4 regions of the Micromonospora sp. NPDC023888 genome follow, and region 3 is predicted to be linked to each of the others. Evidence: riboswitches for the same ligand, from Rfam matches in the RefSeq annotation. Region 3 holds a riboswitch; each other region holds the start of a gene.
The links. Region 3 has a riboswitch for cyclic di-AMP ahead of AB0F61_RS24400 (transglycosylase family protein). Riboswitches for the same ligand answer to the same signal wherever they lie in the genome.
Positions count from the first base shown of each region.

Region 1: it holds a riboswitch for cyclic di-AMP, as region 3 does, so the genes downstream of both, AB0F61_RS15265 (NlpC/P60 family protein) here and AB0F61_RS24400 (transglycosylase family protein) in region 3, are expected to answer to the same signal.
Region 2: it holds a riboswitch for cyclic di-AMP, as region 3 does, so the genes downstream of both, AB0F61_RS24055 (hypothetical protein) here and AB0F61_RS24400 (transglycosylase family protein) in region 3, are expected to answer to the same signal.
Region 4: it holds a riboswitch for cyclic di-AMP, as region 3 does, so the genes downstream of both, AB0F61_RS03900 (C39 family peptidase) here and AB0F61_RS24400 (transglycosylase family protein) in region 3, are expected to answer to the same signal.

Region 1 covers NZ_JBEZZW010000014.1:76,371-79,551, forward strand. The annotation lists gene dcd (dCTP deaminase) at 1-499, shown strand, start outside; gene AB0F61_RS15265 (NlpC/P60 family protein) at 562-1,602, opposite strand; cyclic di-AMP (ydaO/yuaA leader) riboswitch at 1,616-1,751, opposite strand; gene AB0F61_RS15270 (N-acetylmuramoyl-L-alanine amidase) at 1,986-3,181, shown strand, end outside.
Region 2 covers NZ_JBEZZW010000029.1:66,904-70,084, forward strand. The annotation lists gene AB0F61_RS24050 (carbonic anhydrase) at 1-391, shown strand, start outside; gene AB0F61_RS24055 (hypothetical protein) at 449-1,468, opposite strand; cyclic di-AMP (ydaO/yuaA leader) riboswitch at 1,473-1,603, opposite strand; gene AB0F61_RS24060 (YibE/F family protein) at 1,770-3,140, opposite strand.
Region 3 covers NZ_JBEZZW010000030.1:44,703-47,883, reverse strand. The annotation lists gene dinB (DNA polymerase IV) at 1-803, shown strand, start outside; gene AB0F61_RS24405 (hypothetical protein) at 927-1,286, shown strand; gene AB0F61_RS24400 (transglycosylase family protein) at 1,383-2,054, opposite strand; cyclic di-AMP (ydaO/yuaA leader) riboswitch at 2,055-2,226, opposite strand; gene AB0F61_RS24395 (ThuA domain-containing protein) at 2,381-2,779, opposite strand; gene AB0F61_RS24390 (nitroreductase family protein) at 2,765-3,118, shown strand; gene AB0F61_RS24385 (nitrilase-related carbon-nitrogen hydrolase) at 3,063-3,181, opposite strand, start outside.
Region 4 covers NZ_JBEZZW010000003.1:189,867-193,047, forward strand. The annotation lists gene AB0F61_RS03895 (alpha/beta fold hydrolase) at 1-251, opposite strand, end outside; gene AB0F61_RS03900 (C39 family peptidase) at 386-1,234, opposite strand; cyclic di-AMP (ydaO/yuaA leader) riboswitch at 1,467-1,608, opposite strand; gene AB0F61_RS03905 (hypothetical protein) at 1,893-2,663, opposite strand; gene AB0F61_RS03910 (hypothetical protein) at 2,797-3,162, opposite strand.

The DNA of each region.
Region 1 (3,181 bases), on a different contig from region 3:
CCAACCCTCCAGCATCGACGTGCGGCTGGACCGGCTGTTCCGGGTCTTCAACAACCACCTCTACACCCACATCGACCCGGCGATGCAGCAGGACGACCTGACGTCGGCGGTCGAGGTGCCCGACGGGGAGCCGTTCGTGCTGCACCCCGGGGAGTTCGTGCTCGCCTCGACGCTTGAGGTCATCTCACTTGGCGACCAGCTCGCCGGCCGACTGGAGGGCAAGAGCTCACTCGGGCGGCTCGGGCTGCTCACGCACTCCACCGCCGGCTTCATCGACCCCGGCTTCTCCGGTCACGTCACGCTTGAACTCTCGAACGTGGCGAACCTGCCCATCACCCTCTGGCCGGGCATGAAGATCGGGCAGCTCTGCATCTTCCGGCTCTCCTCGCCGGCCGAGCACCCGTACGGCTCGGCGGTCTACGGCTCGCGCTACCAGGGGCAGCGCGGGCCGACACCGAGCCGCGCGTGGCAGCACTGGCGCACCTGGCCCACCCGCTGAACAGGTGACGACGAGGGCCCGCCGCGACGAATCGCGACGGGCCCTTCGGTCGGCACCCTCGATCAGCCGGGACGGCCGTAGCTGTGGATCGGACCGTCGTCGACCTTCTTCATCTTGATCGGTTGACCGGCCTGCGAGGCGTGCACCACCCAGCCGCCGCCGACGTACATGCCGACGTGGTGGATGTCGCTGTAGTAGAAGACCAGGTCGCCGGGGCGCAGGTCGGCCTTGCTGACGTTCTTGGTGACGCGGCTCTGCGCGGCGGCGTTGTGCGGCAGTGACACCCCGGCCTTCGCCCAGGCGGCGAGCATCAACCCGGAGCAGTCGTACGAGTTCGGGCCCTCGGCGCCCCAGACGTAGGGCTTGCCGATCTGCGCGCAGGCGAACTTGACGGCCGTGCCGGCGGCGCCGCCGGGGTAGCTGCCGGGGCAGGGCGCCGGGCGCAACGGACCGCCGCCGCCGCTGCCGTAGACCTTGAGGCGCAGCTTCTGCAGCTTGTCGATCTCGTCGTTGATCTGCTTCTTCTTCGCCGCCAACTGGGCCTCGGTACGGGTGAGCTGGGTCACCATCTCGTCGAGCGGCGCCTTCTGCCTGGCCAACTCGTCGCGCAGGTCGGCCACCTCGCGGACGTCCTGCTGCTGGTTGTGCGCGAAGCGGTCGAGCATTTCGAGCTGGCCGACCACCTCGCTCGGTGACTGGCTACCCAGCACCGCGTTGACGGTGAGCACGTTCTCGCCCTTGTAGGCGCGCACGGCCAGGGCACTCACCTTGTCCATCGCGACGTCGACCTGACGCTCAAGCGGGGCGATCCGGGCGGCCAGCGCCTGGGCCTGCTTGCGCTTGTTGGCGAGGTCGATCCGGGTGGCGTTGTGCTGTTCGATGACCGGTTCGAGTTTGTTCCAGTCGGCGTCGATCTGGCGTTCGATCTCGGCGACGGACGGGTCGGCGTGGGCCGCCGTGGCGCTGCCGGTCAGGACGACGGCGACGCCGGCCAGTGCGGCGAGCGCGGTGGTGAAGCGGGACCAGCGTGGGCGCGGCGCGATCGACGTGGGGCCGGCTGCTGCCGACCGCTCGGACGACGGCCGCGGGGCATGGAGTGCCACCGGGGTTCCGTACTCCTTCTTCCTGACCGCCTACCGGGTTAGCTGACGGGTTCGGGCGGGAAGTCGGCGCCCTACCGCAGTGGTTGCGGATTCACCCCGGGAGACATGGGTCCCCGGTTCGTTCGGAAACGACTCGGCGGTGTCGGTCCGTTACCGCCCGGGCTGGACGGAGCTGCTATCGGGCCGACGAATGACCAGAGTAGAGACGCTTGTTACCACTCCGCAACCCGTGCGGCCGTGACACTCCGTACCGATCGGAGAGGGTCACCGACCGTACGTGAAGATTTCTTTCCCGACGAGTCGATACATGGAAAGGTATTGACGCGGACTCCCGGCCGGCGCGAAGGTGGCCTCATCTTCACCCGCGAAATCTAGGGGGTTCGATGCACCATCCAACCCTGCTCGCCGGCCGGCGTGCACTGCTCGCCGCCGCCGTGGTCGCCGCCGCGACCGCGGTCCCACCACCCGCCAACGCCGCCGCGCCCACCGCCGACCGTCAGCAGCAGTACGCCGCCGCGGCGGCCGAGTACGGCGTACCGACCGACGTGCTGCTCGGCGTGTCCTACCTGGAGTCCCGCTGGGACAGCAACGCCGGCACACCCAGCACCAGCGGCGGTTACGGCCCCATGCACCTGACCGACGCCCGACACGTGGCCGCGCTGCCCGTGGGCGGCCACCACGACACCGGCACCGAGGACCCGCGCGGCGACGACTCCCGTACCGCGCTGGCACCCGCCCCCCGGCCGGCCGAGGATCCGGCGCCACCCGCCGCCGCGTTGCAGACCGTGGATGCCGCCGCCGCCCTGACCGGCGCGGCCCCCGACGCGCTGCGCACCGACCCCACCGTCAACATCCGGGGCGGGGCGGCGCTGCTGGCCTCGTACCAGCGGGAGTTGGGCGCGCCGGTCGGTGCCGGCACCGACCCCGCCACCTGGTACGGCGCGGTGGCCCGCTACGCCGGCGCGGACAGCGCCGACGCCGCGGCGGCCTTCGCCGACGAGGTCTTCACCACCATCGGCGCCGGCGAGTCGCGGGTGACCGACGACGGCCAGCGGATCACGCTGCCGGCCCGCGCGATCCGTCCGGAGCGCTCCTGGCTGGACCGACTGGGTCTGCGCCGGCTCGCCCGCCCGGACGGGCTGGAATGCCCCCGGACCATCTCCTGCGAGTGGATCCCGGCGCCCTACGCGGCGTTCGGCGACGGGGACTACGGCAACCACGACCTGTCCGACCGGCCCGCCCGGCAGAAGATCGAGTACATCGTCATCCACGACACCGAGGGAAGCTGGGCCACCACCCTGCAACTCGTCCAGGACCCGACCTACGTGAGCTGGCACTACACGCTGCGCTCCGTGGACGGGCACGTCGCCCAGCACGTCAAGACCAAGGATGTCGCCTGGCACGCCGGCAACTGGTACGTCAACGCCAAGGCGGTCGGGCTGGAGCACGAGGGCTTCGCGGCGCAGGGCACCTGGTACACCGAGGCGATGTACCGGACCTCGGCGAAGCTGGTCCGTCATCTCGCGTTGCGGCTGGGCGTCCCGCTGGACCGCCAGCACATCATCGGCCACGACAACGT
Region 2 (3,181 bases), on a different contig from region 3:
GACCATCCTCGGCACCCCGCTGGTGGTGGTGCTCGGCCACGACTCGTGCGGGGCGGTGCAGGCGGCGCGGGAGTCCTCCGCGACCGGCACCCAGCCTCCCGGGCACCTGGGTGCGGTGGTCGACGCCGTGCTGCCCAGTCTGCGCCGGGCCGAGACCGAGGGTGTGGACGACATCGACGGCATCGTCGACATCCACATCGCGCAGACCGTTGAGACGCTGCTCCGGGAGTCGCCGGTGCTTGCCGACGAGGTGGCGCAGGGGCGGTGCGCGGTGGTGGGTGTGTCGTACCGGCTGGCCGCCGGAGCGGTGCGCCCGGTGGCCGCCGTGCCGGCCGGCTTCGCGGCGCTCGACGTGCCGACCGGCTCGGCCGACCCGGTCGCGGCCGCCTGACGCGTCGAGGGCCGCTCCGCGCGACGCGGAACGGCCCTCGACGGAGGATGCTGCGGGTCAGAGCATCGACATGTGCACGTGGTCGGTGTGGTTCGACGGCCCGCTGTACGACTTCCAGCCGGTCGCCGGGAACCAGATCTGCCGGTTCCAGATCACGTAGTAGATGCCGAGCCGGTCGGCGTTGCGGATGAGGAACGCGGCGACGTTGTTGCCGTACGTCCGGGTGTCCTCGTTGTGCCACGGTGAGAAGCCGCTCTTCTGTAGCGACCAGTCGCAGGCGCGGCCCTTCGGGTGCTCGTACGGCCCGCCGTTGCGGTGACAGCCGACGAACCGGTTGAAGCCGGCCCGCTTGACCTCCTTGTACGCGTGCAGCGTGCGCGGCGTGACGCAGCCGGACGTGGTGGGGTCATCCTCGCTACAGGACTGCGCCTTCCAGTCACCGTCGGCGGTGCGGCCCGGCCCGATCCGGGCGACCGGCGAGGTGGCGTCCACCAGACCGCCGGTGAAGCCCTTGCCGCCAACCAGGGCGAGCGCCTTGTCGGCCTCGCTCTTGCGCTTGGCCATCACGGCGGTCTGCTTCTGCTGCTCCCGGACCTCGGTGTCGAGGGCCAGCTTGGCCTGCTCGGCACGGGCCTTCACCGTGTTGACCTCAGCGAGCTTGTTCTCGTTCACCATGTTGATCTCGTCGAGCATCGCGGCGCGCTGGACGAACGTGTCCGGGGCGTCGCTTTCGAGCAGCATCGCGAGTGCGCCGATCCGACCGGTGCGGTACGACTGGGCGGCGATCTGCCCGACCTGGGGCGCCAGCGCGTCCAGGTCGGCCTTGGCCCGGTCCACCTCGATCGCCAACTCCAGTTGCCGCTTCTTGGACTTGTCCAGTTTGGACTTGGCGGCGGAGTAGTCGCGGTTCACCTGCTCGATGACGTCGTTGAGCAGCTTGGGCTCGTCGTCCTCCTCGTGCCCGGACGGTGTGGGGGTCGTCGGGGCGGCGTGGGCCGGGAGGGGCCCGGCGAGCACGGTCAGTGCGGCGATCACGGCCACCACGGGTGTCAACCAGCGGCGTAGGGGTGCCGTCACAATGTTCCCTTCCCTCGACCGCCGACCGGGTTAGCTGACGGGTTCGGGGCGGAAGTGGCCCCTACCGCTGACGCGGATTCACCCCACACACCTGGGTCCCCGGCTCGCCGGTTGGCGATTGGGCGGTGGCACCGCAGGCGCCGCTTCGCGCCTTCATCGGTAACCGGCAGCGAGGTTACCCGAGAGTCGACTGGGTGAGCTACGCCTGGATGCCGACCAAAAGTGTCATTTCGCCATAGCGTTGTGTGACCAGTGACGCGGTTCTCAGGGGGAAGACCCGATCTGGTCACGCTGAGGAGTGTCACCATGCCGTATCCGTGCTCCTGTTCGACTCCGGCCACCCGTCGGTGGCGGTGGATGGGGGCCGGGCCCGCGTCTGGTCCGGCTCGTCGGGTCGCCTCGTTCGCGGCGCGTTGAGGGCGGCCAGCGCCTCCGCCCGGTCCGCCCGGGGGCGCGGCCGGGCGGCGTCGACGGGCGGCGTGGTTTCGGCGCGCCCGGCCGCGGTCACGATCGCGGCCAGCCCGGTGGTCAGTGGCACGGCGGCGATCAGCCCGAGCGTGGCGACCGCGCTGCGGACGATCTCCTGCGCGAGGAACTCGCTGGTGAGGATCTGCCCGATCGGCCGCGAGTCGGCGGTGAGCAGGAGCAACAGGGGCAGCGACGCGCCCGCGTACGCCAGCACGATGGTGTTGACGGTGGAGGCGATGTGCGCGCGGCCGACGCGGGTCGCCGCACGGTAGAGCTGCATACGGGTCAGCCCGGCATTGGCGTTCGCCAGCTCGGTGACGGTGGCCGCCTGGGTGACCGTCACGTCGTCGAGCACCCCGAGCGAACCGATGATGATCCCGGCGAGCAGCAGGCCGTGCAGGTCCACGTCGCCCTGGAACATCGACAGTGTCGTCGCGTCCTCGCTGCCGAAGCCGGTGAGGTGGGTCGCCGCCGTGGCGATGGTGGCGAGCACGCCGGTCAGCACCAGGCTGCCCAGGGTGCCGAGCACCGCGACCGAGGTCTGCGCTGTGACGCCGTGGGTCAGGTAGAGCACCACGAACATGATCAGGGCGGCGCCGACCACCGCCACCAGGAGCGGTGATCTGCCGGCGCCGATGCCCGGCAGCACGAAGGTGAGCAGGATGGCGAAGCTGGCCGCCAACCCGGCGAGCGCGGCCAGACCTCGCCAGCGGCCGAACGCGACGATCGCGGCGGCGAAGATCACCGCCAGCCACACCATCGGGGTGCCGCGCTGGTGCTCGGCGATGTTCCAGTTGCTGAGGGCGGGATCGGTCGGGTCGGTCAGCTCGACCAGGATGACCTCGTCGCCGACGTCGACCCGTGGCGCGCCCGGGCCGTCGGGCACCGGTGTCTGCACCTGCTGGCCGGCGGCGGGTCCGTCGTCCACCCGGACGTCGACGGTGCCGCACGGCCCGGCGCCGACCCGGGGTGTGCCCTCGGGGCTCGACGGCACCGGCGGGCATGGCTCGGTCACCACCCGGGTCACCGTGCCGGCGTAGCGGGGCACGTCCGCTCCGCCGTCGGTCCGCGGTGCTCCTCCGCGCGGCCAGAGCAGCGCCGCGGCGAGCACGGTGGCGACGAAGAGGGGCACCACCGTCATGACGAGGATCCGTCGCACCCGGGGCGGGGCGGACGGAGCGGGACGGGCGTGGTCGGAACCCAAGTCGAGACTCCCAACGATCCGGTGCGGGATACGGGCCAGCG
Region 3 (3,181 bases):
GGACCCGGATCCACCTGCCGATCACGGTGGGGGTGGCCCGTACGAAGTTCCTGGCGAAGGTGGCCAGTGGGGTGGCGAAGCCGGACGGGCTGCTGGTGGTCGCACCGGACGCCGAGTTGGCGTTCCTGCACCCGCTGCCCGTCGAGCGGCTGTGGGGCGTCGGCCCGGTCACGTCGGGGAAGTTGCGGGAGCACCGGATCCGTACCGTCGGCGAGGTGGCCCGGCTGGGCGAGGCCGCGTTGGTGTCGCTGCTCGGGTCGGGCGCCGGACGGCACCTGCACGCGTTGGCGCACAACCACGACCCCCGCTCGGTGCAGGTCGGCCGCCGTCGCGGTTCGATGGGCGCGCAGCACGCGCTGAGCCGTACCCCGCATGCCCCGGCGGAGCTGGACGCCATCCTCGCCGGCCTGGTCGATCGGGTCTCCCGGCGGATGCGGGCGGCCGGGCGGGCCGGGCGCACGGTGATGCTGCGACTACGTTTCGGCGACTACACCCGGGCGACCCGCTCGCACACCGTGGGCAAGGCGACCGCCGACACGGTGCCGCTGCTCGCCGCCGCGCGGGCGCTGCTACGGGCCGAACTGACCGAGATCGATCGCCGTGGGGTGACATTGGTCGGCGTCTCGGTGGGCAATCTGGACGACAATCCGGTGCAGCCGGAGCTGCCGTTCCACCGCGACCCGGGTGCGGAGCTGGATGCCGCGGTGGACGCGGTCCGTGACCGGTTCGGATCGGCGGCGCTCACCCGAGCGGTGCTGCTCGGCCGGGACCCGGGTGTGGAGATGCCGCTGCTGCCGGATTGACCGATCTGCGTGCGGCGTCCCGGCGACCGCTGCGACCGGAGACACATCACAGCAGGTCGGCGGTTTAACCCACGGCTGACGGGTGACCCTTGTGGGGTACAGCCTGACAAGGGGGGACCCACGATGTCCGACGACACCAGCCACCGACCGAGCCGCAACGCCGAACGCCCGCACGACGTGACCGACCCGCTGCTGTGGCAGCTCGCGATCGACGTGCTCAGCGCCCACGAGCCGGACGACGAGGGCCACTGCCGCAACCTCCAGTGCGCCGGGCAGTCCTGGCCGTGCGCGGCCCGCAACGGCGCCGAGCAGTCGATCCGACTGGCCCGCAGCACCCCCGAGTCGGTCGAGATGACCATCGACGAGGGCCACAGCGACGAGGGCTGGCCCCGGGAGAGCACCGCACCGGCCCCCCGCTGGGGCTGGAACGCCGGCCCGGTCGCGTCGCAGCGAGGGTCGAAGGCGGCCGCCTCCGCGGCGTGACGGCGTCCCGTGGGGTACGAACGCTCGGGCTGATCCGCACCACACGCACGAACGCTCGGCCGGTGACCCGGCCGAGCGTTCGCGTGTCGTCATCCGTCAGAGGCTGAGCCGCTGACCCGGGAAGATCAGCCCCGGGTCGGCCCCGATCAGCTGCCGGTTGTGCTCGTACAGCGCCTGCCAACCGCCGGTCACCCGGTGGCCGTCAGCGATCTCCGACAGGGTGTCGCCCGGCTGGACCAGGTACGTCTGGCCGCCCGTGGTCGGCGCGGTGCGCTCGTGGTTGCGGGTCGCCGGCTGTTCCCGCCGCGACGGCCGCTCCTGCTGCTCGGTGGGCTTTGCGGTGGTCTTCTGCGTGGACTTCGTCGACGGCTTCGCGGTGGACTTCGTCGACGGCTTCGTGGTGGAGCCGCCCTTCTTGCCGCAGGTCGGCCACGCGCCGATGCCCTGCCCGTCGAGCACCTTCTCGGCGATGGCGATCTGCTCGCCGCGGCTGGCCAGGTCGGCGCGGGCGGCGTACTTCTTGCCGCCGTAGCCGGCCCACGTGCTCTGGGAGAACTGCAGGCCGCCGTAGTAGCCGTTGCCGGTGTTGATCTTCCAGTTGCCGCCGGACTCGCACTGGGCGACCGCGTCCCAGTTGACCGAAGCCTGCGCGGGGGCGGCCGGGCCGAAGAGGGCGACCGCACCGGTGACCGCACCGACGGCCAGGGTGCCGACGGCGAGACGGCGGGTGGTGACCCGTCGATGACGGGGCGTGTAGACAGACGTCATGTGAACTTCCTCCACGCCGGCGAGGTGAGCTGTCGGGTTCGGGCCGAGGAGCCCGGCCGCACGGTGGCGGCTTCACCCCGAGGTGACGTGCACCGAGGAACGTTGGGTCCCCCGCTCCTGCCCGGGTGACTGGGTTCCGACGACCGGGGGCAGGATTTGGCGTTGCCGGCCGTGGTGTCCGCAGTGGCGAACCCGACCGACGTTAGGCACGGCCGGTGACGATCGCCCAACCCGTGTGAAGTTCTTCACCGGGCCACGCGGGGCGTCACCCGCAGCGGTTGCGGACGGGTGGACAGTGTGCAGTGACCACGGTGGACCGTTGCGGATCAGACGCCGTGACGGAGCCAGAGCACGATGCGCCGCAGCAGCTCCACGTGCCCCGGCGACTCGTACGACCGGGCGTCGTGACCGAGTGCGTTGTAGACGATCCGGCTGCTCCCGACCGTGCGCGCCCAGACCAGCGGGTGGGTCGCGCCGCCCTCGTCGTGGACGTAGAGGGTCTCGACGTCGACGCCGTCGAGCAGCTCCAGGTCGGTGTAGCGCTCGTCGTGCACCTCGAAGTCCACCAGACCGGTAGTGATCGGATGCTCGACGTCGGTGCGTCGGATGAGGCTCGACCCGATCGGCGGGTGGAAGGTCCGGCCGTGGCCCCAGGCGGCGCCGATCGTGGACCGCCAGGTCGCGAGCTGGGGAAACGCGATCGTCGCGCTGTGCATGGCGAGCAGGCTGCCGCCACGGGCCAGGAAGTCGTCGAGGACGCGACCGAACTCCGCGTCCAGCGTCTCGACCTGGTACGCCCGGTCCCCCGTGACGTGATCGAGGACTGCCTACGCATCGCGCTCCAGGCACCCAGCGGCCGCAACAGGCAACGGTGGGACTTCATCTTCGTCGAGGACCCGCAGACCCGGGCCGCCGTCGCCCGGCTGTGGCGACTCGGCCTGATGGCCCCGCCACCGGCGTCGGGCGGCACCGGGCCAGCCTTCAGCCGGATGGACTTCGCCACCGACTTCAAGCCCGGTCCGCGGGCCGACGCGGACTCGTTCGCCCACTGGGACCGCTGGTAGCGGGCCGCCGCCACAGGCCACCGACAGCGACGACCAACAGGGCCACGGACAACAACGGAAACC
Region 4 (3,181 bases), on a different contig from region 3:
TGCCCGAGCACGACGAGCCGGTCGTCGGGGGCGAGGGCCTGCGCGATCCGCTGGGCGAAGCCGGCGAAGGAGTACGACGGCAGCGGCGGCGCCCAGCCGTGACCGGCCAGGTCCGGCGCCAGCCACCGCCCGGGCCAGTGTTGTTCCAGGTGGGGCGCCCAGGGCAACCACACGTCGCCGGTCGCCCCCATCCCGTGCAACAGCAGCAGGACCGGCCGTCGACCGGCGTGACCACCCGATTCATCCACCACGGCCGCAGTCTCCCACGGTTCACGGTCAGGTACGAGAGTCGTCGACGGGGGCGTACCCCGGGATCGGCGGGAGAGACGCCGCGGGCGCCGACCCCTCGTGAGGGACGGCGCCCGTGGCGGTATGCGTGCCTGGGTCAGGCGGAGTAGCCCCGGCTGGCGATCCAGTTGGCCAGGTCGATGGTGGTGATCCAGTACGACGGGTCGGCCGGGTTCGCCGAGTCGGCGATGCGCACCGTGCGGCCGTTGTCCTTGTAACCCACGACGGCGATGTAGTGCCCGCCGCCGTAGGAGTGCCAGCCGCCGTCGGTGTCGGTGGCGTCCCCGACGACGTTGGCGACCACGCCACGGCCGTCGGTGATGGCCTTGACCACGTCGGCCTGGAGGCGGTCCATCTGCGCCGGGCTGGGCGCGCCGGCGAACATCCGGGTCCGGTACGGGGAGCCCTTCACCTCGGCGTTGAGCACCCGGGTGGTGTCCTCGGCCGAGTTGGTGCCCATCTCGGTGGTGCCCAGCTCGGCGCCGAGCTCCTCCTGGGTGCGGTCGATCCCGGTGGCGCTCAGTGCGTTGCGGGTGGCCGCCGGACCGCAGTTGTAGTAGGTGTTCTGCGCCTCGTACTCGTAGTCGAGCACCTTGGTCGCGGGCGGCTTCGGCCGCTCCGGCCTGCGGGTCAGGTCCGGGTTGCTGCTGGCCTTGGCGGCGGGCGAGGCGGCGCTGGTGGCCGGGGCGGCGCTGGCCGCCGCGGCGCTGGCCGACGGGGAGGCGTCGCGCGCCTCGCCACGGGAGGCGGCGACGCCGCTGCGCATCTCGGCGACAGTGGTCGCGGTGCGCTGGCCGGCCGGCGCGTCGTCGGTGGTGGCGAGCAGGGTGCCGGTGGTGGCGGCGATCACGAGGGCCGCGGCGGAGGCGGCGACGATCTGGTACGGGCGCTCGCTCGTGATGCGGCGGAGCTGGCGCTGAAGGGTGTGCTTCACGGGGTCCTCCACGGATCGGGGGGAGAGCGGCACACCGGGGCCGGACCGGTATCCGGGCAGCCGTCAGCGCGCGGACGATGGTCCGCGGATGGTGAACCGCTCAGGGGAACGCCCGGCGTGGCCGGGCGGTTAGGCGATGACCCGGGGGGTCAGCTCACCGTCACGTGACGGATGAGCGGGGGCACCGCTGCGCCGTGGAGGCGAGGGAACAGCCGAGGGGTGGAGAGGTGCTGCACGAGGATGGAACTCCTTCCGACACCGCCTACCGGGTTAGCTGACGGATTCGGGCGGGAAGATCGCCCTACCGCGGGCCGTGGCTCGCGGATTCACCCCGGACTTACTGATGGGTCCCCGGTTCGTTCATCACGATTGAGCGGGTCGGCGCGGCGTCGCCTCTTGCGATCGGTTACCGCACCGGACGGGACGACACTACTGGCCCGTTCACACCCTGCCAAGCCAGGTTCACCTGCGTAAACCCGAATCGGCGCGGCAATTTCTGCGCGTCTTGCCGATGATGTGACTCGATGGGACAAGCGGTTACGGTGACGCCTATGGGCGACAACCGGACAGCTCGCCGATATCGCGGTCACAATTCCGGGAAAAATAGCGCCGAACGTGCCGCGCGCCCGAATTCGGAATCCCGTGACCGGGCTCACATAACGGATCGGGCTCAACCCGCCCGGGCCGGGCGCCAGCGTGCCACGACGGCGGGACGGGCCGCCCCGCGCACCAGTCGGCGGGCGGGCGCGGGGGTCGGCCGCAGCCGGGCCGCTGCCGCCCACGCCTCCTCGGCAAGGGCACGCGCCGACTCGGCGGCCAGTTCCGCAGCCCGCCAGGCGGCCCGCTCCGCGGTGGCGGCGGCCTGGTGGTCGGCCCGTCTCGCGTCCCGGATCGACCGGCTGAGCAGCGCTTCCTGCTCGACCGGGTGCCGCCGGGGATCCCAGCCGTGCCGGTGCCCGAACACGTCGCTGAGCTGCGCCATGCTCAGGTCGCCCCGCCAGTACGCCGCCGTCGCCGCGCGGTGCAGGTAGCGCTCCCGGGCGGCGTATTCAGCGGGGGTGCGAGGAGTGTCGGGGGTGGGCAGCGCCCCGGCCCCCGCGAAGCGGCGCGCCGCGGTGTCCGCCTCGTCGTACCGCGCCCAGGCGCGTTCGGCCGCTTCCTGACTGGCCAGCCAGGCATCGCGTCGCCGCCGGGCCGTCCGGGCCGCGCCGGCCGCGGCGACGGCCACCTCCTCGGCGTACCGGCGCCTGTCGACGATCTCGGCCGCGGCCACCTCCCGCGCGGTCGGTGCGGCCGGGGACGGGTCGTCGGTGGGCCGGTCCCGTTCGGGCCGGGCGACAAGCACGGCGAGCATGCCGAGCGCCAGCAGGAGCAGGGCCGACCAGATGGCAGCGGCCTGCGGTACCTCGGTTACGAACTGGTAGAAGACGGCAGTCTCCATGGTCGGCACCTCGCGGAGGAAGCAGAGCGATGGGGAGCCCCGCCGGCCACCCGGCCACGGCGGGCCACGGGTCGGCGGGGTGCGGAGCTGGTGGGTCGACGGAGCGCGGCGACGGGACGCTTGTCCCGGTGGCTCAGCGCCCGGGTGGACCTCGGGGTGCCCGGCTGCGGGGGCTGTCGACGAGGGGCAGCCGGTCGGGTCCGGCCGCGCGGACCGGCAGCGCGCCTGTCGCGATGACGCCCTGGTCACCGGGGAGCGCCGGTGGCGCGTCGACCGACCAGGCCGGGAGAGCCTCCTCGGCGGCACCCGCACTCGGCGCGGCACCCACGCTCGGGGCGACGGTCGGGGTCGGCGCGAAGGTCGGCTGCGACGGTGACACGGCGGCCGAGGCCGGGCCGGCGCCGAGCGCCAGGGCCGCGACGACGGCGAGGCTGGTCAGCACCCGGGTCGCCCAGCGCGCCACCCACCACAGCGGACAGGTGAGCGCGACCGGAAGCACGTCCCCACGCTACCGTCGC